DNA from 3 places in the Streptomyces sp. NTD91 genome. Region 3 is predicted to be linked to each of the others. Evidence: riboswitches for the same ligand, from Rfam matches in the RefSeq annotation. Region 3 holds a riboswitch; each other region holds the start of a gene.
What was found. A riboswitch is a leader RNA that binds a small molecule or an ion and turns the genes downstream of it on or off. The one in region 3 is predicted to bind cobalamin.

Region 1 (2,256 bases), on a different contig from region 3:
CAGCGCGGTCGGCTCGATCCGGCACGCCTGGGCCTGCATGGCCTGCGCCCGCCCGATCTCCGCGCCCTCGCGGGTCACGAAGGAGTTGAGCGACATGTTCTGCGCCTTGAACGGCGCGACCTTCACACCCCGACGCGCCAGCCACCGGCAGATTCCGGCCGTCACGACGCTCTTTCCGGCGTCGGAGGTCGTCCCGGCGACCAGCAGTCCGCCCCCTGTCATGCCTTGTGTCCCTTCACGAGTCGGCGCGCGGCGAGGGTGACGCCGAGCGCGAGCAGGCCGACGCGGCGGGAGAGCCGTACGGCCCGGCCGATGTCGGTGACCCGGACCGCCCGTCCCGCCTCGGCGTTGAGCACGGGGCGGTGTTCGATCCGGCCTCCGTAGGAGAGGGTTCCGCCGAGCCGGACACCGAGTGCGCCCGCGAACGACGCCTCCACAGGGCCGGCGTTGGGGCTCGGGTGCTGGGCCGCGTCGGCCTTCCAGGCGCGCAGGGCGCCGCGCGGATCGGGGCCGGCGACGGCGGCGAGGGCGGCGGTCAGCCGCGCCCCCGGCCAGCCGGCCACGTCGTCCAGCCGGGCGGAGGCCCAGCCGTAGCGCCGGTAGCGCGCGGACTTGTGACCCACCATGGCGTCCAGGGTGTTGACGGCCCGGAAGCCCAGCAGCCCCGGCACCCCGGCCACGGCCCCCCACACCAGGGCGCCCACCACGGCGTCGGAGGTGTTCTCGGCGACGGACTCCACCACGGCCCGGGCGATCCCGTCGGCGTCCAGCGCCTGCGGGTCCCGGCCGCACAGGTGCGGCAGTCGCGCCCGCGCCGCCGCGACGTCCCCGGACTCCAGCGCGCGGCCGATCGCGCGGGCCTCGCGGGCGAGCGAAGTGCCGCCGACGACCGCCCAGGTGGTGGCGGCGGTCAGCGCGAAGGAGGCGGCGGGGGAGGGGCGCACGGCGCGTGCGGCCAGTGCACCGAGTGCGACGGCGCCACCGGCGCACACAGTGGTGTACAGGGCGCCCCAGCCGCGGTGGTCGTGCCACAACGCGCGGTCCACGGCTGTGGCCGCACGCCCGAACACGGCGACCGGATGCCCCCGGCGCGGATCGCCGAGGAGCAGGTCTCCGAGAAGGCCGGCGGCGGCACCGTACGCGTAACTGCGATCGGCACCCATCGGCTCAGCCGGCCGTGGGGTCAGGAACGGGCCTGGTACGGGTCCTTCGGCAGCCGGGCATGGCGATCTGTGTCCTCACTCAGGGTGTCCGCGCCCTGGTTCGACGAGATTCGGCGGTGAGAGTTCCTGGCTCCCGGGTTCTTCCCCGGTGACAGTGGCGGGACCGCGCCGGATTCGCACCGGCTTCCTCTCCTGCCGCCGTACATGGCCCGGGCAGTCCACCACGCGCCCGGAACGGCCGTCAACTTGCCGTTGACCTGGGCGGGGAGAGTGTGCGAAGGCCCACACACCGGGGCGGGTGCGCGGGCGTGCGAAAGGGGGCGGTACGCACTGCGTACCGCCCCCTCGGGCTGCAACTGTCGTCAGCGTCGGACGATCAGCAGGATGCCGTAGGCCACCGCCGCGGCGCACGCGGCGAAGCAGACGTAGGCGCCGACGACCGCGAGGGCGCCCGAACCGCCCTGCGCGGTGGCGGACTCCCGCTTGGCGAGGCCCGCGATGCCGAGGGTGAACAGGGCGGCGAGGCCGACGGTGACCAGGAGGCTGGTGCCGAAGACGGAGCCGAGGGCTGCCCAGTCGATTGTCATGGTGATGCTTCCTTAGGGGACCTGGGTGCTCGGGTTCAGACCGCGGCCGACGACTGCGGTGCGGGGCCGGCGGCCGCGAGATCGGCCGCGGCAGCCGCGCCGGTCGGGGGCGGGGTGACAGCGGCGATGGCCGCGGTCAGCACGCCGGCGGGCTCTTCGGCTTCGTCGATGTCGTTGACGTTCGCTGCGTTGACGACGTGGCGTCGGGACACCAGCCAGATCCCGGCGCTGGCGGCGACCAGGACGACGGCGACGACGGCGGTGCCCCAGCCACCCAGCTCGGTGATCTTCTCGGCGCCCGCGCCGACGAGCGCGGCGGCCGGCAGCGTCAGCAGCCAGGCCACGCACATCCGCGTCGCGGTGGACCAGCGGATCACGCCGCCCTTGCGGCCCAGGCCGGCGCCCATCACGGAGCCGGTGACGGCGTGTGTGGTGGAGAGCGAGAACCCGAGGTGGGAGGAGGCCAGCAGGACGGTGGCGGCACTGGTCTGGGCGACGAAGCCCTG
Region 2 (2,256 bases), on a different contig from region 3:
CGGAGGAGATCCGGCGGCCCGTTTGCGTGTCCCTCCGGCAGACTCGGTGCCATGGACATCGTGATCCGGCAGGCAGCCCCCGACGAGTTCGACACCCTCGGCGAGATCACCGCCCGGGCGTACCTGGACGACGGACTCCTCGACTTCGGGGAGAGTGACTGGTACCTGGGCGAACTGAGAGACGTGGCCAGGCGAGCGGCCGCGGCACAGGTCCTCGTGGCCGTCCGGAACGGCATCCTTCTCGGCGGAGTCACCTTCGTGCCGTCCCCCGGTCCCATGGCCGACATCGCCCGCCCCGGAGAGGCCGAGATCCGCATGCTGGCCGTCGCGCACGCGGGCCGGGGACAGGGCGCGGGTGAGGCCCTCGTCCGGGGCTGCATCGACCGCGCACGGGCCACGGTGGGCTGCACGGCCCTCGTCCTGTCCACCCAGCGCACCATGCACGCCGCACACCGCATCTACGAACGCCTGGGGTTTGTCCGCGTCCCCGAACGCGACTGGAACCCGCTCCCGGAACTCGCCGACATCACCCTGCTCACGTACGAGTTGACTCTCTGACACCGCTCCGACACAACATCTGGGGGTGACACGACAGCCCGGCACTAGATGTATGCTCATCCTCGCTGTCGTCGCAGGGGAATCCGGTGCGAATCCGGAACTGTCCCGCAACGGTGTACTTGTGCGCGTCTGCGCCCAGGAGTCAGTCCGAGGACCTGCCGGCAGCGCACCCGGGGCCGTCCGGTCCGGGTGCCCAGACGTCCGGGCCTCGTGGAGTGGGCCGGTGGACGCGACGCCGTGTGCGCTCGTGGCTGCCCCCTGCCCTCCGCCAGGTCCCCGTGCCGAGCGAGGGAGAGCCCCACGTGACCATCGCGCCAGCAGATCCGGCTTCAGACAGCGGCATGTCGGCCACCGGTGCGGAGGCCGACGGCCCCGGTACCGCGCTGCTGCGGACCCTGACCGAGCTGACCGCCGACCTCCCCGACGCCGACCCCGGCCGGGTCGCCGCCGCCGCGCTGCGCGGCCGGTCGGCGCACGCCGACGAGGCGGAACTGCGCGAGCTGGCCACGGAGGCCGCCGCCGGGCTCATCTCCGAGGACCCGGCCTACTCCCGGCTGGCCGCCCGGCTGCTGACCCTCTCCATCCGCGCCGAGGCCGCCTCGCAGGGCGTGACGTCCTTCACCGAGTCGGTGGCCGTGGGGCACCGCGAGGGGCTCATCGCCGACCGGACCGCCGCCTTCGTACGGCTGCACGCAGGGCGGCTGGACGCACTGATCGACCGCCGGGCCGACGATCGCTTCGGCTACTTCGGCCTGCGCACCCTGCACAGCCGCTACCTGCTGCGGCACCCGATCACCCGCAAGGTCATCGAGACGCCCCAGCACTTCGTGCTGCGGGTCGCCGCCGGCCTCGCAGAGGACGACACCACCCGCTCGGTGGACGAAGTCGCCGCGCTCTACGGGCTCATGAGCCGCCTCGACTACCTTCCGTCCTCCCCCACACTCTTCAACTCCGGCACGCGGCACCCGCAGATGTCGTCCTGCTACCTCCTGGACTCCCCCAAGGACGAGCTGGACTCCCTCTACGACCGCTACCACCAGGTGGCCCGGCTCTCCAAGCACGCCGGCGGCATCGGCCTGTCCTACTCCCGCATCCGCGGCCGCGGTTCGCTGATCCGCGGAACCAACGGGCACTCCAACGGCATCGTGCCGTTCCTGAAGACGCTGGACGCCTCGGTGGCGGCCGTGAACCAGGGTGGTCGGCGCAAGGGTGCCGCGGCGGTGTACCTGGAGACCTGGCACTGCGACATCGAGGAGTTCCTGGAGCTGCGGGACAACACGGGTGAGGACGCCCGCCGCACGCACAACCTGAACCTCGCGCACTGGATCCCGGACGAGTTCATGCGCCGGGTCGACGCCGACGAGCAGTGGTCGCTGTTCTCCCCCTCCGACGTGCCGGAGCTGGTCGACCTGTGGGGCGAGGAGTTCGACGCCGCCTACCGCAAGGCCGAGCAGGCGGGCCTGGCGAAGAAGACCATGCCGGCCCGTGAGCTGTACGGCCGGATGATGCGCACCCTCGCGCAGACCGGCAACGGCTGGATGACCTTCAAGGACGCGGCCAACCGCACCGCCAACCAGACGGCCCTGCCGGGGCACGTGATCCACTCCTCCAACCTCTGCACGGAGATCCTGGAGGTCACGGACGACTCCGAGACGGCGGTCTGCAACCTGGGGTCGGTGAACCTCGGCTCCTTCGTCG
Region 3 (2,256 bases):
GGGATGCGTCGCGTCGCCCTGGGCAGTCTCACGCCCCACCGGGCCCTTGTGCGCAGCGGGATCGGCCGACTGACCGGACCTGTCGGCGCAGCCCCCCTCGGGAACCGACCGCGCCGAGCTGACCGAGGGGACCGGGGACACCTGGCGTTCGCCACCCAGTCCAGGTCGGATGCCGTGACACCCCGAGGGGAAAGTGGGGTTCGGGCGGCGGCCGATGGTGTCCCGCCAAGTGGTGTAGGAATCCGGACCAACTCGCTCCGGCGACCGCTTCTTCGGCAAGCACCGTCGAGATGCCTCGGGTGGTGGCGATGCTGTTCCCGGCCTCCGCAGCGGCCTCTGCTCGAGCGTCGGCCCTGTCAGTGCTTGTGACCTGCGGAGTCGTGAACTCCGCATCGCTACACCACTTTGCGGGACGCGACCCGGCGGCCGGTGCCGGCCGCCGACTGCGACCGTCGGCAGGGCAGGCACGAACGACAGGCCGGAACACTCGACCTGGGCGCGATCGCCGGCAATCTCCCCTGCTGACGTTCACTGTGGTGCTGGGTCGCTTGCTCCTCCTGCCGCTGTGGCTTCGGCGGCAGCGCGGCGCGGCCCGCAGTGTTCCAGCAAAGCGGAGATCTCGCCGTCGACGAGCCGATAGCGCACGATCCGACCGTCCTTCTCGCCCTGGACGGTGCCTGCCGTTCGCAGCAGACGCAGCGCCTGCGACACCGCGGTGTCCCGCATCCCGGTGGCCACGGCAAGGTCGGAGACGGCGATGGGGCCTGCTTCATGGAGCGCCAGCAGCAGGGACAGTCGCCCGGGATCCGCGAGCAGAGAGAAGCGGCCGGCCCAGGTCCGTACGCGCTGGCGTTCACCGACGGCGGCGATGGCGTCGCAGACCCGATGGCCGTCGATGGTCCGCTGCCCGGCACGTTCGGCGGGGACGAGATGCATGAACCCATCATCGCAGCCGCCACCTCACGGCTCAACACCTGATCACTTGTGCAGGCTTGCAGCCCCGACCGGTGGCCTTCTACTGTGAGCGGGCCGTGGTGTTCGGGAAGACCGGTGACGGCCCGTCAGGGGCTCAGTCCGGAGCGGCCCTCGCCACTGTGATCGGGGAGTTCCCGCCCCAGGCGTTGCCACTGGCCTCACGGCCGGGAAGGCAGGGGCGGGCGCGATGACCCGTCAGCCAGGAGACCGGCCACGGCAGCACGAAGCTGATCCACGAGGTGCTGGAGCGTGATGGTATGACCCCGTCCCGAGGCGTGCCCGAAACCGCCGCCGCCCCCTCCTTCCGCTGGCGACGTGAGGACACCGTCCGAACCGCCGGCCTCCTGACCGTGATCGTCGCCCTGCACCTGGTCGCCTTCGGGATCCTCTTCCTGTTCGTGGTCCCGCGTCACTACGAGGTCGGCACCCAGGCGTTCGGGGTGGGCCTCGGCGTCACGGCCTACACCCTCGGCATGCGGCACGCCTTCGACGCCGACCACATCGCCGCGATCGACAACACCACCCGCAAGCTGATGGCCGACGGCAAGCGGCCGGTGTCGGTGGGCTTCTGGTTCGCGCTCGGGCACTCCAGTGTGGTGGTCGTCATGGCCGCGCTGGTCGCCGGCGGCGCCAGGCTCGCCGGCACGCTGATGAACGACGGCTCCCGCACTCACCAGGTCCTCGGCACCGTGGGTACGACGGTCTCCGGCGGGTTCCTGTATCTGATCGCCGCCCTCAACATGGTGGCGCTGTTCGGCATCGCCCGCGTGTTCAAGGCGATGCGGGCCGGGCGGTACGACGAGGGCGAGCTGGAGGCCCACCTCGACTCACGTGGCTTCATGAACCGCGTTCTCGGCCGCCTCACCAGGTCCGTCCGCCGCCCTGGCCAGATGTTCCCGCTCGGCTTCCTCTTCGGCGTAGGCTTCGACACCAGCACCGAGGTCCTGCTCCTCGCCCTGGCCGGCAACGGTGCCGCCGCAGGCCTTCCCTGGTACGCGGTTCTGTGCCTGCCCCTCCTCTTCGCCGCGGGGATGAGCCTTTTCGACACCCTGGACGGCACCTTCATGAACTTCGCCTACCAGTGGGCCTTCTCCAACCCGGTCCGCAAGGTCTTCTACAACCTCACCATCACCGGCCTGTCCATCGCGGTGGCCTTCTTCGTCGGCACGATCGAGTTGGTCGGCGTCCTGCACGACAAGCTGGGCCTGAGCGATGACGTCTCCGGCTGGATCGCGGGCCTGGATCTGGACAACGTCGGATACGTCATCGTCGGCCTGTTCG

Region 1: it holds a riboswitch for cobalamin, as region 3 does, so the genes downstream of both, AC5WRT_RS18490 (cobalamin biosynthesis protein) here and nicT (Nickel transporter NicT) in region 3, are expected to answer to the same signal.
Region 2: it holds a riboswitch for cobalamin, as region 3 does, so the genes downstream of both, AC5WRT_RS07870 (ribonucleoside-diphosphate reductase subunit alpha) here and nicT (Nickel transporter NicT) in region 3, are expected to answer to the same signal.

Annotation. Positions count from the first base shown of each region.
Region 1 is NZ_JCAJZW010000016.1:52,223-54,478, reverse strand. It holds gene AC5WRT_RS18495 (cobyric acid synthase) at 1-222, opposite strand, end outside; gene AC5WRT_RS18490 (cobalamin biosynthesis protein) at 219-1,163, opposite strand; cobalamin riboswitch at 1,262-1,401, opposite strand; gene AC5WRT_RS18485 (hypothetical protein) at 1,526-1,750, opposite strand; gene AC5WRT_RS18480 (inorganic phosphate transporter) at 1,786-2,256, opposite strand, start outside.
Region 2 is NZ_JCAJZW010000005.1:80,190-82,445, reverse strand. It holds gene AC5WRT_RS07875 (GNAT family N-acetyltransferase) at 52-558, shown strand; cobalamin riboswitch at 611-735, shown strand; gene AC5WRT_RS07870 (ribonucleoside-diphosphate reductase subunit alpha) at 861-2,256, shown strand, end outside.
Region 3 is NZ_JCAJZW010000055.1:10,266-12,521, forward strand. It holds gene AC5WRT_RS34675 (ArsR/SmtB family transcription factor) at 529-936, opposite strand; cobalamin riboswitch at 1,015-1,205, shown strand; gene nicT (Nickel transporter NicT) at 1,233-2,256, shown strand, end outside.